2 regions of the Burkholderia sp. AW33-5 genome follow, and region 2 is predicted to be linked to the other one. Evidence: riboswitches for the same ligand, from Rfam matches in the RefSeq annotation. Region 2 holds a riboswitch; the other holds the start of a gene.
What was found. A riboswitch is a leader RNA that binds a small molecule or an ion and turns the genes downstream of it on or off. The one in region 2 is predicted to bind manganese.

Region 1: linked by a shared signal. The riboswitch ahead of ACV22V_RS01120 (sodium:calcium antiporter) and the one ahead of ACV22V_RS21950 (TMEM165/GDT1 family protein) in region 2 are both predicted to bind manganese.

What each region holds. Positions count from the first base shown of each region.
Region 1 is NZ_JBSAXA010000001.1:226,315-236,344, reverse strand. It holds gene ACV22V_RS01130 (heavy metal response regulator transcription factor) at 1-326, shown strand, start outside; gene ACV22V_RS01125 (heavy metal sensor histidine kinase) at 323-1,738, shown strand; yybP-ykoY riboswitch at 1,853-2,028, shown strand; gene ACV22V_RS01120 (sodium:calcium antiporter) at 2,120-3,130, shown strand; gene ACV22V_RS01115 (copper-binding protein) at 3,198-3,566, opposite strand; gene ACV22V_RS01110 (efflux RND transporter permease subunit) at 3,563-6,769, opposite strand; gene ACV22V_RS01105 (efflux RND transporter periplasmic adaptor subunit) at 6,766-8,286, opposite strand; gene ACV22V_RS01100 (TolC family protein) at 8,298-9,590, opposite strand; gene ACV22V_RS01095 (hypothetical protein) at 9,682-10,030, opposite strand, start outside.
Region 2 is NZ_JBSAXA010000014.1:119,397-129,426, reverse strand. It holds gene ACV22V_RS21975 (disulfide bond formation protein B) at 1-24, shown strand, start outside; gene xdhC (xanthine dehydrogenase accessory protein XdhC) at 639-1,643, shown strand; gene ACV22V_RS21965 (adenosine deaminase) at 1,662-2,687, shown strand; gene ACV22V_RS21960 (hypothetical protein) at 2,715-3,065, shown strand; gene guaD (guanine deaminase) at 3,062-4,381, shown strand; yybP-ykoY riboswitch at 4,480-4,604, shown strand; gene ACV22V_RS21950 (TMEM165/GDT1 family protein) at 4,696-5,268, shown strand; gene ACV22V_RS21945 (DUF4136 domain-containing protein) at 5,321-6,022, opposite strand; gene pepN (aminopeptidase N) at 6,209-8,902, shown strand; gene ACV22V_RS21935 (class 1 fructose-bisphosphatase) at 9,191-10,030, shown strand, end outside.

The DNA of each region.
Region 1 (10,030 bases), on a different contig from region 2:
GGCGCGTGCCGCGCAATTCCCGCGAAATCCTGCAAATCGCCGATCTCGAAGTCGACCTGATCAAGCGCCGCGTGCGGCGCGCCGACGCCCGCATCGACCTGACCGCGCAGGAGTTCGCGCTGCTGCAGCTGCTCGCGGAACGCGAGGGCGAGGTGCTGACGCGCACCTTCATCACGTCGCAGATCTGGGACATGAATTTCGACAGCGACACGAACGTCGTCGATGCGGCGATCAAGCGCCTGCGCGCGAAGATCGACAACGCATACGAGAAGAAACTGATCCACACGATCCGCGGGATGGGCTACGTGCTCGAGGATCGCGCGTGACAAGCGGCCCCGCACCCTATTCGCTGGTCCGGCGCCTGACGCTCGCGTTCGCGGTCGTGGCCGCGCTCGTGTTCGCGCTGACCGGCGCGTATCTGTATCGCTCGCTGTCCGCCGAGTTGACCCGGCGCGACGACATCGAGATCGCCGGCAAGCTCAACCAGTTCCTGCAGCTCGCGCGGGCGAGCGGCTCGACCGCCGCGTTGCGCGCCGATCCGGCCGTCTTCCACGAAGTGCTGCTGTCGCATCCGGGCGTCTATCTCGGCATCTACGACGGCGCGAACCATCCGCTCGTCGAACACACCGACGAAGCCGGCCACACGCTCGCGTCGGTGATCGCGCGGCCGCAGCCGGCCGGCGCAGCGGGCGCGGCGGCCAGCCCGTTCACGTGCTCGCCGCCCGGCATCGGCACGTCGCGCTGCGTCCGTGCCCGCGCCACGCTGCCGTCGGGCGAAACCGTTCAGATCGCGCTGGCGCGCACGGCGGCGGATCGCCAGTCGCTGCTGGAAAGCTATCGCGTCGACATCTGGCTCGCGGCCGCGCTCGGCGCGCTGCTGGTCGGCGCGCTCGGCTACGCGGTCGCGTCGCGCGGCCTGCGTCCGGTCGAGAGCCTCGGCCGGCAGACGTCGCGCATCGAGGCGCACAACCTGACCGCGCGCCTCGATGCGCGCGGCGGCCCGATCGAGCTGCGCGAACTCGCCACGTCGGTCAACCGGATGCTCGACCGGCTCGAGCGCGCGTTCGTGCGGCTGTCGCAGTTTTCGTCCGATCTCGCGCACGACATGCGCACGCCGCTCGCGAACGTGATCAGCTCGTCGCAGGTCACGCTGTCGCGTGCCCGCACCACCGAGGAATACGAAGCGCTGATCGATTCGAATATCGAGGAATGCGAACGGCTTCAGCGGATGATCGAGAACATGCTGTTTCTTGCACGCACGGACAATGCGCAACAGCACCTGAAGACGGTCGAACTCGACGCGGGCAACGAATTGCGCCGGCTCGCGTCGTATTTCCAGGCGCTGTCCGACGAGACCGGCGTGCGCCTCGACGTGCACGGCGCAGCGCCGGTCGTCGCGGACGCGACGCTGTTCCGGCGCGCCGTCAGCAACCTCGTCTCGAACGCGCTCGAACACGCGGAAGCCGGATCGACGATCGAGCTGGCCGTATCGACCCGGCCCGGCTACGCGGTCGTCGAAGTCACGAACCGCGGCGTCGCGATTCCACCCGAACAGATCGAGCGGATCTTCGAGCGCTTCTACCGGATCGATTCGTCGCGGCACGGCGCGGCGCGCAACACCGGGCTTGGGCTCGCGATCGTCAAGTCGATCGTCGAGCTGCATCGCGGCAAGGTCGAGGTCGCGAGCCGCGACGGACGGACGACCTTCGCGCTGCACTTCCCGGCCCGCGTTTCGTGACATGCGGACGATGCCGCCGCGCGCGCATGCCGATTGCTTCCCGACACGGCATGGCATCCGTCACGGCGCGGCTTGACCGCGCGCTTGCCGAAAGCGGCCGGCTCGGCTAGACTGGCCCTCGTCTTTGGGGAGTAGCCTGCTTTCCATCCCCGGAAAGCGAACGCGTCAACACACTCGGCCTGCGGCCGTGGCGCATTCGGCCGAATCGGTCTGGCGAGACCATCGACGCATCGCGTCGTTCCTGGTCGGACGTCGGCAGATGCGTCATGGTTCGTCCACGTCCGACCACGGAGTCCCCATGTTCCTTCCAGCCTTCCCCCAGCGTTTCGTTCGCTGCATCCGTTCCGCCCCTGCCGGCGTGCCTGCCTGCGGAGGTGCCGCATGACGTTGATGCTCGTCGAACTGGCGTTCATGCTGATCGTCATCCTGATCGCTGCCGAACTCTTCACGAATGCGCTCGAACATCTCGGCGAGCGGCTGAAGATTTCGGAAGGCGTGACCGGTTCGCTGTTCGCCGCCGTCGGCACCGCGCTGCCCGAAACGATGGTGCCGTTGCTCGCGCTCGCGGGCGGCACGTCGAACGCGGCCGTGAACGAGGAAATCGGCGTCGGCGCGATTCTCGGCGCGCCGCTGATGCTCGCGACGCTGACGACCTTCCTGATGACGCTCGCCGTGATCCGCTCACGCGGGCTGACCGGCACGATCGCGCCCGAGCGCACCGGCTTCGTGCGCGACCTGAACTACTTCATCGCCGCCTTCACGCTCGCCACCATCGCGATGTTCGTCCCGCATCACGTGTGGGCGGTCCGCGCGCTGCTCGCCGCGATGCTGGTCGGCATCTACGTGATGTACGTCTTGATGACGTTCCGCGCGTCGACGCAACTCGTCGACGCCGGGCACGGCACCGAGGCGCCGCATGCGATGTTCCTGTCGCGCGTCGGGCTGCCGACCAACCTGGCGACCATCGCGCTGCAACTCGCGCTCGGCGTCGCGTTGCTGGTCGGCGGTGCGAAGGGCTTCATTCACGGCGTCGAGGGCGTGTCGCACCTGCTCGGGATCTCCGCGCTGCTGCTGTCGCTGATCATCGTGCCGATCGCGACGGAATTGCCGGAAAAGGTCAACAGCGTGCTGTGGATCCGCCGCAAGAAGGACACGCTCGCGTTCGGCAACATCACCGGCGCGATGGTGTTCCAGGGCACGCTGCTGCCGGCGATCGGCATCATGCTGACGCCGTGGGAACCGCGCCCCGAAGTGCTGACCGGCGTGGTCATCACGCTCGCGGCGGCGGTGTGGCTGCGCGTGAATGCCCGCGCGCGCGGGCTCGCGATCTGGGCGTTGCTGGCGAACGGCGCCGGGTACGTCGGCTATCTGTTCGTGACGCTGACGCGCTGAAGGCGCGGATCGGGCGGTCGCCCGACGACGCTCGACGCGGGCGGCCATGCCGCCCGCCTTCCCGCGCTTACGACACCTTCACGAGCTTGACGATCGTCAGCGTGCCGTTGACGTTCTCGACGCGGACCTTCACCTTGTCGCCCGCGTGAACCTCGGCGAGCATGGCCGCATCCTTCGCCTTGAACGCCATCGTCATCGGCGGCATCCCGACGTTCTCGAGCGCGCCGTGCTTCAGCGTGATCTTGCCGCTCGCGAGGTCGATCTTCTTCACCTCGGCATCGGTCAGCACGGCATTCGATTCGGCCGCGGCACCCGACGACATCTTCATGCCGGACATGTCCATGCCCGACATGTCGCCCGCGGCCAACGCGGGTACGGCGAACGCGCCGGCGGCGAAAACCGCGGCGGCGGTGGCGATCAATTGATTCATCTTCATCGAGATTCTCCGGTTGGGGTGGATGGCACGTTCATGCCGTGAGGAACTGCATCGGACTGCCGCTGACGGCTCGCGCCTCGCGCGCGACGGCGCTGAAGCAGAAGCCATGCGGCGGGAATGACGAACATCGACAGCAAAGGCGCGGTGACCATGCCGCCGACCATCGGCGCAGCGATACGCTGCATCACTTCGGAGCCGGCGCCGTGTCCGACCATGATCGGCACGAGGCCGGCCAGCACGACGGCGACCGTCATCGCTTTCGGCCGCACGCGCAGCACCGCGCCTTCGCGAATCGCGTCGAGCAGCACCGCATCGGTCAGCGGCGCGCCGGCATCCAGGCGGCGCTGCAGCGCGCCCTTCAGGTACAGCAGCATCACGACGCCGAACTCGGCGGCCACGCCCGCCAGCGCGATGAAGCCCACCGATGTCGCGACCGACACCGCATGCCCCAACGCCCAGACGAGCCAGAAGCCGCCGACCAGCGCGAACGGCACCGTCGACATCAGCAGCAGCGCATCGGCCGCCGAGCGGAACGTGACGAACAGCAGCACGAAGATCACGACGAGCGTCAGCGGCACCACGGTGCGCAGCGTCGCCGCCGCGCGTTCGAGATACTCGAACTGCCCCGACCACGCGATCGAATAGCCGGGTGGCAACGCGACCCGTTGCGCGACCGCCTGCTGCATCGCGCGAACCGCCGTGCGCAGGTCGGTGCCGCGCAGGTCGACGTACACGTAGCCGGACAGCCGCGCGTTCTCGCTGCGGATCATCGGCGGCCCGTCGGCGATCGCGACGCGCGCGACGTCGCCGAGGCGGATCTGCGCGCCGCGCGCGGTGACGACCGGCAGTTGCCGCAGGTTCTCGAGCGAATCGCGGATCTCGCGCGGATAGCGGATGTTGATCGGGAAGCGCTCTCGCCCCGCGATCACTTCGCCGACATCCTCGCCGCCCACCGCCGACGACACGACCGCCTGGACGTCGGCCACCGACAGCCCGTAGCGCGCGGCGGCGAGCCGGTCGACGTCGACGTCGATGTAGCGGCCGCCGTTCAGCCGTTCCGCGAGCGCGGACGTGACGCCCGGCACGCGCTTCACTGCCGCCTCGACCTGCGTCGCGATCGCGTCGATTCCCGTCAGGTCCGGCCCGGAAATCTTCACGCCGACCGGCGTCTTGATGCCGGTGGACAACATGTCGAGCCGGTTGCGGATCGGCGGCACCCACACGTTCGACAGGCCCGGCACCTTCACCGTCCGGTCGAGTTCGTCGACGAGCTTCTCCGGCGTCATCCCCGGCCGCCATGCGCTGCGCGGCTTGAAGCGGATCGTGGTTTCGAACATCTCGAGCGGTGCGGGATCCGTCGCCGTATCCGCGCGCCCCGACTTGCCGAACACCGTGTCGACCTCGGGCACGGTCTTGATCAACCGGTCGGTCTGCTGCAGCAGTTCACCCGCCTTGTCGGCCGAGATGCCCGGCAGCGCGGTCGGCATGTACAGCAGGTCGCCTTCGTCGAGCGGCGGCATGAACTCGCCGCCGAGCCGCGACAACGGCACGACGGTCAGCAACAGCGCGACGATCGCGACGCCGATCGCGAACCACGGGCGCCGCAGCGTCGCTTCGAGCAGCGGCCGGTACACGCTGACGAGCACGCGGTTGATCGGATTCGCGTGCTCGGGCGGAATGCGGCCGCGCACGAGATACCCCATCAGCACGGGCACCAGCGTCACCGACAACCCGGCCGCGGCGGCGATCGTGTAGGTCTTCGTGAACGCGAGCGGCGCGAACAGCTTGCCTTCCTGCCCTTCGAGCGAAAACACCGGAATGAACGACAGCGTGATGATCAGCAGCGAGAAGAACAGCGCCGGCCCGACCTCCGCGGCCGATGTCGCGACAAGCTCCCAGCGGCGCGCGGCCGTGATCGGCTCGCCGGGATGCGCATGGTCGTAAGCCTCGAGATGCTTGTGCGCGTTCTCGATCATCACGATCGCCGCATCGATCATCGCGCCGATCGCGATCGCGATGCCGCCCAGCGACATCAGGTTCGCGTTCACGCCCTGATGACGCATCACGATGAACGCGGCGAGCACGCCGAGCGGCAGCGACAGGATCGCGACGAACGCGCTGCGCAGGTGGAACAGGAACACCGCGCAGACGATCCCGACGATCACGAACTCCTCGATCAGCTTGTCCCTGAGGTTGTCCACCGCGCGCTCGATCAGTTGCGAGCGGTCGTAGGTCGTGACGACGTCGACGCCGGGCGGCAGCGAACGCTTCAGATCGGCAAGCTTCGCCTTCACCGCATCGATCGTCGTCAGCGCGTTCTTGCCCGACCGCATCACGACGACGCCGCCCGCCACCTCGCCCTGCCCGTTCAGCTCCGCGATCCCGCGCCGCATCGCCGGGCCGACCTGGATGCGCGCGACGTCGCCGAGCAGCACCGGCGTGCCCGCGTCGTCGGTGCGCAGCACCACGTGCCGGAAGTCGTCGAGCGTGCGCAGGTAGCCGGACGAACGCACCATGTACTCCGACTCGGCCAGCTCGACGACCGATCCGCCCGATGCCTGGTTCGCCTTGCCGAGCGCGTCCGCGACCGCCGCCTGCGTGATCCCGTACGCGCGCAGCCTGTCCGGGTCGAGCACGACCTGGTACTGGCGCACCATGCCGCCGATGCTCGCCACTTCCGATACGTCCGGCACGGCTTTCAGCTCGAACTTCAGGAACCAGTCGTTGAGCGCGCGCAGTTGCCCGAGGTCGTGACGGCCGGTGCGGTCGACCAGCGCGTACTCGTACACCCAGCCGACACCGGTCGCATCCGGCCCGAGCGACACGGTCGCGCCGGCGGGCAGGCGGCTCTGCACCTGGCTCAGGTATTCGAGCACGCGCGAACGCGCCCAGTACGGGTCGGTATGGTCGTCGAACAGCACATAGACGAACGCGTCGCCGAACGACGAGTACGCGCGAACGGTTTTCGCGCCCGGCACGCCGAGCAGCGTCGTCGTCAGCGGATAGGTGACCTGATCCTCGACGACCTGCGGCGCCTTGCCCGGATACGACGCCTTCACGATCACCTGCGTGTCCGACAGGTCGGGCAGCGCGTCGAGCGGCGTCTGTCGCAGCGAATGAACGCCCCATGCCGCGATCAGCACGGTGGCGAGCAGCACCAGGAAGCGGTTGCGGACGGACCAGCGAATCACGTGCGCGATCATCGTGCGCCTCCCTGCGGCTCGACCTTCGTCAGTCGATAACCGTCATCGGTCTGCTCGAACGCGAAACGCACGGTCTGGCCGGCCTTCACGTCCGCGAATGCGTGCGCCGACGGCTTGCCGAACGCCATCGTCATCGCGCCCCAGCCGAGCGCCGGCACCGGCTGATGCGAGAACGTGATGTCGTCGTCGGTGACCTTCTCGACCTTGCCGATCGTTTCGTACACCGGAGGGGTCGCGGCGGCGGACGCGGCGGACGCGGCGGACGCGGCGGACGCGCTGGCGCCGGCCGCGCGCGCCAGCCGCGGCAACACGCTTTTCAGGCTCGCTTCCGAATCGATCAGGAACTGCCCTGATGCCACCACCGTTTCGCCTTCGTGCAATCCGTCGAGCACTTCCGTGTCGCCGCCGATGTCGTTGCCCACCGTCACCGACACCGGCTGCAGACGGCCGTCGCCGCTCTTCACGATGACGATCGAGCGCGTGCCGGTCGCGATCACCGATTCGGACGGCACCAGCAGGCGCGACACCGACTTGCGCGCCGCGACGCGCACGCGCATCAGCATGCCGGGCGTCAGCTCGAGCGCCGCGTTGTCGATCGCCACGCGTGCCTGCAGCGTGCGGCTGCCCGTGCTGATACCTGGCAGCACTTCGCGGATGCGGCCGGTGAAGTGCCGTGCCGGGTCGCCCGCGAAGGTTGCGTCGACCGACATTCCCGGCTGCACGTTCAGCGCGAGCGCTTCCGGCACCTCGACGACGAGCCAGAGCGTCGCCAGCCCGGCGATCTTCGCGAGCGTCTGCCCCGGCGCGACCATCGCGCCGTCCCGCACGTTCAGTTCGCTGACGACGCCGGTTTCCGGCGCGCTCAGCACGACGTGCGTCTGCGCGCGGCCGGTGCGATCGAGCGCGGCGATCATCGCGTCGGGTATCGACAGCGCACGCATCCGTGCGCGGGACGCATCGAGCAGCGTGCCGTCCATCCCGCCCCGCTTGAGCGCGAGATATTCCTCCTGCGGCGCAAGCCATTCCGGCACGAACAGCGATGCGATCGGCGCGCCCTTCTCGATGCGCTGCATCGGTGTCCGTGCGTAAAGCCGGTCGATGTAGCCGGTGACGCGCGACTGCACGACGTCCGCGCGCGATTCGTCGAATTGCGTCGTGCCCACCGCATCGAAGCCGTCCGCCGTCTGCTGGCGGCGCACGACTGCATAGCGGATGCCGAGGTTCTGCTGCAGGCCCGGATCGATCCGGATGCCCGGTGCGCCACCGGCTTCATCCGTATAGACGGGCTGCAGCTGCATGTCCATGAACGGCGATTTCCCCGGCTTGTCGAAATGCTGGTTCGGCACCATCGGGTCGTGCCAGTACAGCACCTTGCGTCCCGCCTGCGGATCGGGCATGGCCGCCGTCGTTCCCGCGCCGCCCGCTGCATGGCGCATGCCCGCGACATACCCCGCGCCGAGCAGCGCCGCGCCGGCAACGGCCAGCGTCGCCACGCGCGCCAGTGATTGCTTCGTCATGAGGTTCTCCTTCACTGCGCGGCGACCATCGCCGACGGCACGACCTGATATTCGAGCTGCGCCCAGATTCGCGACACGTCGCGATCGAGATCGAGCACCTGCAACCGCGCGTCCAGTTGCGCGCGCCGGGCAGCGAACGTATCGGCGAGCGAACCGGTGCCGGCACGGTAGGCGGCCGTGGCGAGCTGCACGCGCTGCTCGGCGGCGGGCAACAGCGCTTCGCGCAGATTCGCGATGCGTTCGCGGCCGCTGGCCAGCGTTTCGGATTGCGTGCGGATATCGGCCTGCACCTGGCGTAGCGTGTCCTCGTACATCAGGCGCGCCTTCGTCGCGAGCGCGGCCTTTTCGGCGACGTCGCGGTTCTGCCGGTTCTTGCGGTTGAGCGGCAACGGGATCGTGACGCCGACGGACACCATGTTCGAATACGCGCCGCCGCGCTGCTGGTACGCAATCTCCCACGTCCAGTTCGGGCTGCGCTCGCTGTTCGCCACCGCGGTTTCGGCCTCGGCGACCGCGATGTCGTCCGCCGCGGCGACGAGCGCCGGTTGCGACACGCGCAGTTCGTCCGGCGGCAGCGACGACACGAAGGATTCGGGCGCGGGTGGCGTGCCCGTCACGTCCGCGACGGGCACGGCCGTCCAGCGGCCGAGCGCGATGAGCGCGGTGCGATACGCCTGCCGCGCGTCGAGCACCTGATCCTGCGTCTGCGCCAGCATCGCGCGAGCCTGGACGACCTCGCCCGCACTCGCCTTCGCGCCGCGATACGATGCCTGCGTCGCATCGAGTTCATGCCGCATGTGATCGAGCAGCGCCTGTCGAAGCGCGAGCGCCTGCTTCGCGTAGACGGCATCGAGCCAGGCCGCCGCGGTCCGCTGGCGCACCGTCGCAAGCTGCGCGAGATAGTCCGCGCGTTCGCGGCCGACCTGCTCGTCGGCCAGCGCCGAGCGCAGTCGCCGCTTGTCGGCGGACACCCATTCCTGCTCGATGCCGATGCGGCGCATCGTCATGAAGTCCTGGCCGACGGTGAAGCGCTGCCCGCCGTTGACCGGCAGGTTGTCGATGCCGGCCTTGAGCATCGGGTCCGGCAACTGGCCGGCCCGGGCGGCCGCTTCGAGCCGCGCGTGTACCGACGCCTGCGCGGCCTGCATCGACGCGGAATGATCGGTCGCGGACTGCAGCGCGGCGTCCAGCGTGACGGGCGGCTGCTGCGCCTGGACGGCACCCGCCGCCAGCAGCGCGGCCCACAATACGGGCGCGCGCCGATACGCACGCCGCATGCGCGGCGTGCAGAAATCGAATGACATGGTGTAACCCCAGATCGGAATCCGAATGGATTCCACGTCCTGAGCACAGGACGAACCTCACCGCCTCGGCGGTGAACCGGTCAAATCGGGATCAGCTGATGCGGGGTGGACGCCACAACCCGTTCGGGTCGCGGATCGGGACGGACCGCGTGTAGTGGAAGACGATCGTGCTGGCGAGTGCAGCGGGACGGCTGACGTCGGCGCGGGCGGCCGGGTGATAGAGACTGCCGAACTGGCACTGGGCGGTCACCTTGCAGGCCATGCCTTTCGCTTTGGCCTTCGTGGTGTCGGTGGGCGACACCTTCATCGAATCGCAGTCGCTCATGTCGGCGGGCATGGTCATGGCCGCGTTCGCGTCCATCGACATCGTGTATTGCATCGGACATTCACCGGTCAGGCCGCTCGCTGCCAGCCCGCTGATGGGCAGCACCGCGCAGAGC
Region 2 (10,030 bases):
CATCGCCGCAAGCTGGCGGGCTGACCGGACGCGCCACGCGGTCCGGCCGACCGGTCGAGGCCGCGCGGGCGCGTCGCGCCGCTCACCCGGCTGCGCCGGCGCAGCTCCGACGCGCCCGCACCCTGCCCGCCGCGCGTAAACACCTACCCCCGCCGCAACCCGGATTTCCGGGTGAACGCACGTCGCGCGACATCCGCGCGCACGCCCCGCCGCACATGCGTTTCGGGCCGATGCCCGTGCATCTGCGCCCCGATTCCCCGCGGCGGGCCTATGATCGACATGATCGCCGCCTGATAGCCCGGATCACCGCCCGGCAATGTTTCCGCCGCCTTGCGGTGCTATCTTCGCGACTGGATGGCGATCTACGTGCGCGAGGCCAGCGGTCTCTCCTCCTGCGTAACGCGCGCCCGATCCGCAATGTCGACTGGATTCATCATGACAACGCAAACCATCCGCATCCGTCACCCTCATGGCGTCCGCACGTCCCGCGGCGTCGTTCGCGCGCGCCCTCGGCGCACGGCCGCCGCACCGGATCAGTCGGGCAGCCGGCCCGCGTCGCTCCCATCCGTCCTCGTTGCCGCCGCGCCCGCCAGCCCGCGTCGCGCGTCGTGCCGCGTCGTCCCGACCGGAGCGTGCTGATGGAAGCCTGGCTCGGCGATTTGCAGCAACTGCTCGCGCACGGCGAAGCGGCCGTGCTCGTGACGGTCGCGCACACCGACGGCTCCGCGCCGCGCGAGGCCGGCACCAAGATGCTCGTCACGCGCGACACGGCCCGCCATACGATCGGCGGCGGTCATCTGGAATGGAAGGCGATCGAGATCGCGCGGCACCTGCTGAAGGACGGCGCGCACGTGCCCCACGCACGCCGGCTCGAACGGCTCGCGCTCGGCCCGAGCCTCGGCCAGTGCTGCGGCGGCGCGGTCGTGCTCGCATTCGAGCGGCTCGACGTCGGCGACCTCGGCTGGATCATGTCGCTCGCCAAGCGCGTCGCGGCGGGCGCCGCGACCGTGCGTAGCGTATCATTCGGCCCCTCGCCGGGCGCGCCGCTGCTCAGCGAGCCCGAATCGCCCGCGGCGCACGCCGACTGCCTGCTGTGGGAAACCGGCGGCGTGTCGCTGATGACCGAAACGATCGCGCCATTTGCGTTCCCCGTCGTGCTGTTCGGCGCGGGACACATCGGCACCGCGCTCGTGAAGGTGCTGGCCACGCTGCCGTGCCACGTGCACTGGATCGACGGGCCCGACGCGGTGTTCCCGCCGGCCGACGCACTCGCCGGGATCGACAATCTCGCGATCGACGCGATGGCCAGCCCGGCCGATGCCGTCGACACGGCGCCGCCGCATGCGTACTTCGTCGTGATGACGCACGACCACACACTCGATTTCGTGCTGGCCGAACGTATCCTGCGGCGCGGCGACTATGCGTATTTCGGGATGACCGGCTCGCGCACCAAGCGCATGCAGTTCGATCATCGGCTGGCGGCGATCGGCATCGATCCGGCCCAGCTCGCGCGGATGCGCTGCCCGATCGGCGTCGAAGGCATCGTCGACAAGGCGCCCGAAGTGATCGCGATCTCGGTGGCCGCGCAGTTGCTCCAGGCCGTCGAGGCGAACGCGCCCGTGCAGGTTTCCCCACAATTCTGACCGACCAAGAACAACGCCATGACCCCGACATTCAAGGACAAGATCGCCCGCGCTCCGAAAGCGGAGCTGCACATCCATATCGAGGGCTCGCTCGAGCCCGAACTGATTTTCGCGCTCGCGCAGCGCAACGGCGTGAAGCTCGCGTACGAGTCGATCGACGCGCTGCGTGCCGCGTATGCGTTCACCGACCTGCAGTCGTTCCTCGACATCTATTACGCCGGCGCGAGCGTGCTGCTGACCGAGCAGGATTTCTACGACATGACGGCCGCATACTGCGAACGCGCACTCGCCGACAACGTCGTCCACACCGAACTGTTCTTCGACCCGCAGACGCACACCGAACGCGGCGTGCCGATCGAGACGGTCGTTGCCGGCATCGACCGCGCGCTCGCCGATGCCGAGCAGCGCGGGCTGTCGAGCAAGCTGATCCTGTGTTTCCTGCGCCACCTGTCCGAAGAAGATGCGCTCGCGACGTTCGAATCCGCGTTGCCGCTGTTCGAACGCTATCGCCACCGGCTGATCGGCGTCGGTCTCGATTCGTCCGAGCTCGGCCATCCGCCGACGAAGTTCGCGCGCGTGTTCGAGAAGGCGCGTGCGCTCGGGCTGAAGCTCGTCGCGCATGCGGGCGAGGAAGGTCCGCCCGCCTACATCCACGAAGCGCTCGACGTGCTGAAGGTCGATCGGATCGACCACGGCGTGCGCAGCATCGAGGACGCGGCGCTCGTCGAACGCCTCGCGCGCACGCGCACGGCGCTGACCGTGTGCCCGCTGTCGAACCTGAAGCTGTGCGTGTTCGACGACATGACGAAACACACGCTGAAGGCGCTGCTCGATCGCGGCGTCGCGGTGACGATCAACTCCGACGATCCGGCCTATTTCGGCGGCTACGTGAACGACAACTACTTCGCGACGGTCGACGGGCTGCAACTGACGGACGCCGAAGTGCACACGGTGATCCGCAACGGCTTCGAGGCGTCGTTCGTCGACGCCGCGCAGCGCGATGCGCTGATCGCGCGTCTCGATTCGTACTGGCAGGCCGCGTGACGGCCGGCATCGAGGTTCGCTAGACAGATGAAACACGTCGACGACATCCGCTTCGTGGCGATCGGCTCGACCCTGCGCCACGCCGGCCGCGTGCGTGCCCCGCGCGCACACGCCGACGCCGCGCCCGTCGCCCGCGTGGCGGCGGCGTTGTGCGACGTCGCGCGCCGAAGCCTGTCGTGGCGGCTCGTCATGCAGCTCGCCGCCGCGTCCGTCGCACATGCCGCCACGCTCGCGTGCGCGTTCGCCATCCGCGGCGCCCCGGCCTTCACGCTTCGCCGCGTCGCGCATGCCCGGACAGCACCCGCCATGCCGTCGCCCGCGCGGCGCCGACCGTTTTCTTCTGTTCGCCTTACCTTGATGCAGGACCATTCGTCATGACGCAAACCGCTTTCCGTTCCCAACTGCTGACCTTCAACGGCGACCCGGCGCAGTCGAGCCAGGCCGCGAACCACGAGACCGACGGCCTCCTGATCGTCGACGACGGCAAGGTCGTCGCGGCCGGCCCGCATGCGCGGCTCGCCGCGACGCTCGCGCGCGACGCGGTCGTCCATGACCTGCGCGACAAGCTGATCGTGCCCGGCTTCATCGACACGCACATCCACTATCCGCAGACGGACATGATCGCGTCGCCGGCGCCCGGCCTGCTGCCGTGGCTCGACAAGTACACGTTCCCGACCGAGCGCCGGTTCGGCGATCCGGAACATGCGCGCGAGGTCGCCGACTTCTTCGTCGACGAACTGCTCGCCTGCGGCACGACGAGCGCGCTCGTCTACTGCACCGTGCACAAGCAGTCGGCCGACGCGCTGTTCGCGGCGAGCGACGCGCGCGACCTGCGGATGATCGCGGGCAAGGTGCTGATGGACCGGAACTGCCCCGAATTCCTGCGCGACACCGCGCAATCGGGCTATGACGACAGCGCCGAGCTAATCGGCCGCTGGCACGGCAAGGGCCGCCAGATGTATGCGCTGACGCCGCGCTTCGCGCCGACGTCCACCGAGGCGCAGCTCGAGGCATGCGGCGAACTCGCGCGTCGCCATCCGGACGTGTTCGTGCAGAGTCACGTCGCGGAAAACGTCGATGAAGTGAAATGGGTGGCCGAGCTGTTCCCCGGCCACCGCAGCTATCTCGACATCTACGATCGTTACGGGCTGCTGCGCCCGCGCGCGGTGTACGGCCACTGCATCCACCTCGACGACGAGGACCGTCGCCGGATGGCCGAGACGCGCACCGTCGTCGCGCACTGCCCGACGTCGAACTTCTTCCTCGGCAGCGGATTGTTCGACTTCGACAAGGCCGGCGAATTCGACGTGCCCGTCACGCTCGCCACCGACGTCGGCGGCGGCACGTCGTTCTCGATGCTGCAGACGATGAATGAGGCGCACAAGGTCGCGCGGCTGTCGGGCCACCACCTGACCGCGACGCGGATGTTCTGGCTCGCGACGGCCGGCGCCGCCCAGGCGCTCGACCTCGCCGATACCGTCGGCACGCTCGCGCCGCGCACCGAAGCCGACTTCGTCGTGCTCGACCCGCAGGCCACGCCGCTGCTCGCGCGCCGCACGAAACGCGCGGAGTCGCTCGAGGAACTGCTGTTCGCGTTCGCGCTGCTCGGCGACGACCGCGCCGTGTACCGCACGTATGCGGCCGGCCAGCTCGTGCACGAGCGCGGCGCCGCACGCCGCACCGCCGCCGCGTAACGCGCGCGCGCCGGCCCATGCCTGCGCCGGCGTGCGTCGCGACGCATGCCGGCGCAACCGGATTCGCACACCGCGCACGCCCCACGGCATGCTAGAATTCGCCGCTCATTGGGGAGTAGCCGCTCCGCTCGATGCCCCGCGCCAACAGCGCGCATCGTGACGGAGGCGTCCGTCAACAGACTTGGCCTTTCGGCCATGGCGGACGCAGCCACGAAGGCCTGGCGAGACCGATGGTTCACTGCGCGCCGCATCAGGGCCCGGCGCGCGGTGGATCGTCGCTCGCACGCACAACACCGGCCCGTGGAACCCCGTACGTGTCCCAAGCCTTCCTGATCTCCACCGGCGCCGTCGCCCTCGCTGAAATCGGCGACAAGACCCAACTGCTGTCCCTCGTGCTGGCCGCGCGCTATCGCAAGCCCGTGCCGATCATTCTTGGCGTACTCGTCGCGACGCTCGTGAACCACGGCTTCGCCGGCGCGCTCGGCGAATGGCTCGGCGCGCTCGTCACGCCGTCGATCATGCGCTGGGCGCTCGCGTTCTCGTTCATCGCGATGGGGCTGTGGATCCTCGTGCCGGACAAGCTCGATGCGGACGAAGCCAATGCCAACCGCTCGCGGCTCGGCGTGTTTGGCGCGACGCTCGTCGCGTTCTTCCTCGCGGAAATGGGCGACAAGACGCAGATCGCGACCGTCGCGCTCGCCGCGCGCTTCCAGGATTACATCGGCGTGGTGGCCGGCACGACTTTCGGCATGATGCTGGCGAACGTGCCCGCCATCCTGCTGGGCGACCGTTTCGCGCACCGCTTGCCGACGAAGCTGGTGCACGGCATCGCGGCCGTGCTGTTCGTCGTGCTCGGCGCGCTGGCGCTGCTGGGCGTCGGGGCGTGACGCGCGCAGGCACGTGGCGCGGCCGGACGGCCGCGCCGGTGTCGATACCGCGTTACTTCGCGACCGCCGCCCCCGATGCCGGCACGGCCGGCACCGCACGCTCGTTGGCGGCCGGCGCGGCCGGGCCGCCGTGCTTGTCGACCGGCAACCGCACCGTGCGGATCGCGCCGTTCGCCAACGGGAAATCGGCGAGCGCGCTGCGCGCCAGGAACGGCATCGCATACAGCAGCGCACCGTTGTCGCCGGTGGTGCGCGCGGTCACGTTGTAGACTTCCTTGCCGGTCGCGCGCTCGGTGATCCGGATGCCGAGCGTGTAGTCGAAGACCTGATAGGTCTGCGCGACGTAGCCGGCCGGCATCGGCCCCCAGGGCCCCCACGGGCCCCACGGCCCGCCCCGCCAGTACGGCCCCGGCCCCATGAACCACGGGTCGTAGTAAACCGGCTGCGGCACCGTCACCAGATCACTGCCGACCCCGTAGGCCAGCCCGATCAGATAGCGGGCCTGCGCGGCCGGCACCTGCCTGAATGCATACGCGGACAGCTCGTTCGCGACGATCGGCTCGTAAGTCGATTGCTCGATGCTGTGCTTCTGCGCATCCGTGCGCGTGAAGGCGTACGTGCGTGTCGCGTCGCTGCCGCTCCAGTCGGAGAAGGCCGTGACCTGCGTCGTCACGTAGCTCGTGCAGCCCGTCAGCAGCGCCACGCACAGCACCGCCGCCCAACCCGCACTCCGTTGAATCCATTCGTGTTTCATGTCGATCCTCGTCGATCCGTCATCCGTTCGTCGCACCGCGCGAACCGCACGGGATGCCGATAATACGCGGACAGCCGGAACCGGTAAAAAGTTCGCCCGGCACGCAGCCGCCAGCCTTTGTACAATGGCCCGGTTCGCCCGGCCCGCGCCGCGGGCCCGATCCCCATTCCACCGATCTCGACGACCATGTCCGACAACGCCTCCTCCACCGTGATCCGCCGCGCCGACTATACGCCGCCGGCCTTCCTCATCGATTCCGTCGCGCTCGAATTCGAGCTCGCGCCGGCCCGCACGATCGTCAGGAATACGATGCGCGTGCGCCGCAATCCGGACGCGGCGCCGACGCCGCACCTGGAGTTGCTGGGCGAAGCGCTCGAATTCCTCGGTGCACACCTCGACGGCGCGCCGTACGGCGCGGTGCGCGTGCACGAACACGGGCTGACCGTCGAAAACGTGCCCGACGCGTTCGAGCTCACGCTCGACAGCGCGTGCGCGCCGGACCAGAACACGACGCTGTCCGGCCTGTACGTGTCGAGCGGCAACTTCTTCACGCAGTGCGAGGCCGAGGGCTTTCGCCGCATCACCTACTTCCTCGACCGCCCCGACGTGATGGCGTCGTACACCGTCACGCTGCGCGCCGACAAGACCGCGTATCCGGTGCTGCTGTCGAACGGCAACCTCGTCGACTCGGGCGAGCTGCCCGACGGCCGCCACTTCGCGAAATGGGAAGACCCGTTCCGCAAGCCGAGCTATCTGTTCGCGCTGGTCGCGGGCAAGCTCGTCGCGATCGAGGAGAAGATCACGTCCGGCTCCGGCAAGGAAAAGCTGCTGCAGGTCTGGGTCGAACCGGCCGACCTCGACAAGACCCGTCACGCGATGGATTCGCTGATTCACTCGATCCGCTGGGACGAGAAGCGCTTCGGCCTCGAGCTCGATCTCGACCGCTTCATGATCGTCGCCGTGGGCGACTTCAACATGGGCGCGATGGAGAACAAGGGGCTCAACATCTTCAACACGAAGTACGTGCTGGCGAACCCCGAGACCGCGACCGACACCGACTTCGCGAACATCGAATCGGTGGTCGGCCACGAGTACTTCCACAACTGGACCGGCAACCGCGTGACCTGCCGCGACTGGTTCCAACTGAGCCTGAAGGAAGGCCTGACGGTGTTCCGCGACCAGGAATTCTCGGCCGACATGGCGGCGGGCGACGACGTCGACTCCGCGGCCCGCGCGGTCAAGCGCATCGAGGACGTGCGCGTGCTGCGCCAGCTGCAGTTCGCCGAGGATGCAGGCCCGATGGCGCATCCGGTGCGTCCGGAAAGCTACGTCGAGATCAACAACTTCTACACGATGACCGTCTACGAGAAAGGCTCGGAAGTCGTGCGGATGTACCAGACGCTGTTCGGCCGCGACGGCTTTCGCAAGGGGATGGACCTGTACTTCAAGCGCCACGACGGTCACGCCGTGACGTGCGACGACTTCCGTCATGCGATGGCCGACGCAAACGGACGCGATCTCGCGCAATTCGAACGCTGGTACAGCCAGGCCGGCACGCCGCGCGTGTCGGTGCGCACCGCGTACGACGCAGCCGCGCGCCGCTACACGGTCACGCTCGCGCAAGGCTACGGCGATGCGTCGCCGGCCGCGCGCGAGACGCAGCAGGGGCCGCTGCTGATTCCGTTCGCGATCGGCCTGATCGGCCGCGACGGCCGCGACCTGCCGTTGCGTCTCGACGGCGAAGCGGCCGCGTCGGGCACGACGCGCGTGCTCGACTTCACCGACACCGAACAGACCTTCACGTTCGTCGACGTGCCGGAGCAGCCGCTGCCGTCGCTGCTGCGCAATTTCTCGGCACCGGTGATCGTCGAGTATGACTACAGCGACGACGACCTCGCCTTCCTGCTCGCCCACGACAGCGACCCGTTCAACCGCTGGGAAGCCGGCCAGCGCCTCGCGACGCGCGCGCTGCTGACGCTCACCGCGCGCGCCGCCGCGAACGAGCCGCTCACGCTCGGCGAGAACTTCGTCGCCGCGTTCCGCCGCGTGCTGACCGATGAAAACCTGTCGCCCGCGTTCCGCGAACTTGCGTTGACGCTGCCGTCGGAAACCTATCTGGCCGACCAGATGGCGGAAGCCGATCCGGCCGCCGTGCATCGCGCGCGCCAGTTCGTGCGCCGCCAGCTCGCGACCGCGCTGCGCGCCGAGTGGCTCGCCGCGTACGAGCAGCATCAGACGCCGGGCGCGTACGAGCCCACGCCCGACGCATCCGGCCGCCGTGCGCTGAAGAACCTCGCGCTCGCGTATCTCGCCGAACTCGAGGATCCGGCCGACGCCGTGCGCATCGCGACCGAGCAGTACGACGCGGCGAACAACATGACCGATCGTGCCGCCGCGCTCGGCGCGCTGCTGTCCGCCGCGGCATCAGGCGCGAACGACGCGGCCGCACACGCGCTCGACGACTTCTACCGTCGCTTCGAGAAGGAAGCGCTCGTGATCGACAAGTGGTTCGCGATGCAGGCCGCGCAGCGCGGCACGTCCACGCAGCCGACGCTCGCGAAGGTCCGCAAGCTGATGGCCCACCCCGCGTTCAATCTGAAGAACCCGAACCGCGCACGCTCGCTGATCTTCAGTTTCTGCGCGGCGAACCCGGCGCAATTCCACGCGGCGGACGGCTCGGGCTACGCGTTCTGGGCCGAACAGGTGCTCGCGCTCGACGCGATCAACCCGCAGGTCGCCGCTCGCCTCGCCCGCTCGCTCGAACTGTGGCGCCGCTTCACGCCGGCGCTGCGCGACCGGATGCGCGAGGCGCTCGAGCAGGTCGCCGCCGGCGCGAAATCGCGCGACGTGCGCGAGATCGTCGAGAAGGCCCTCGCGTAACGTCACGCACGCGATTCGCGTCGCGTGCCCGTGCGACGAAGCCGGCGTCGCCCCGTTGCGGCGCCGGCTTTTTTGTCGTCTGAAGGTTGGCGGGGTCGGAGCGGGACCATGCGTTCAGCCGCCCGGTTTTACCGCCGCTTTCGCGCCGAGCCGCCGCGCCACGCACGCCGGCACCCGGCCGGGGCAGCCGACCGACCATGTAACCGGACGAAAAAAGGCGGCGGCTCGGGAGGCGCGCCGGGTAAAATTGCGGCAATTCAAGGATTCTTTGGCCTTTCGGAGTCTGTCATGTCCATTGCCCGCCGCACCACGCTGTCCAAGTTCCTGATCGAGCAGCAGCGTGAGACCAACAACCTCCCCGCCGACCTCCGCCTGCTGATCGAAGTCGTCGCCCGCGCGTGCAAGGCGATCAGCTACAACGTGTCGAAGGGCGCGCTCGGCGATGCACTCGGTACCGCCGGCAGCGAGAACGTCCAGGGCGAAGTGCAGAAGAAGCTCGACATCCTGTCGAACGAAATCCTGCTCGACGCGAACGAATGGGGCGGCAACCTCGCCGCAATGGCGTCGGAAGAAATGGAAACGTTCTTCCCGATCCCCGCGAACTACCCGCGCGGCGAATACCTGCTCGTGTTCGACCCGCTCGACGGCTCGTCGAACATCGACGTGAACGTGTCGATCGGCACGATCTTCTCGGTGCTGCGCTGCCCGGACGGCAAGCAGGCGACCGAGGAATCGTTCCTGCAGCCGGGCACGGAGCAGGTCGCGGCCGGCTACGCGGTGTATGGCCCGCAATCCGTGTTCGTACTGACGACCGGCAACGGCGTGAACTGCTTCACGCTCGACCGCGAAGTCGGCTCGTGGGTGCTCACGCAAAGCAACATGCAGATCCCGGCCGATACGCGCGAATACGCGATCAACGCATCGAACGCACGTCACTGGTATGAACCGGTCCAGCGCTACGTCAGCGAACTGAACGCCGGCAAGGAAGGCCCGCGCGGCGACAACTTCAACATGCGCTGGATCGCGTCGATGGTGGCCGACGTGCACCGGATCCTGAACCGCGGCGGCATCTTCATGTACCCGGCCGACAAGCGCACGCCCGATCGTCCGGGCAAGCTGCGCCTGATG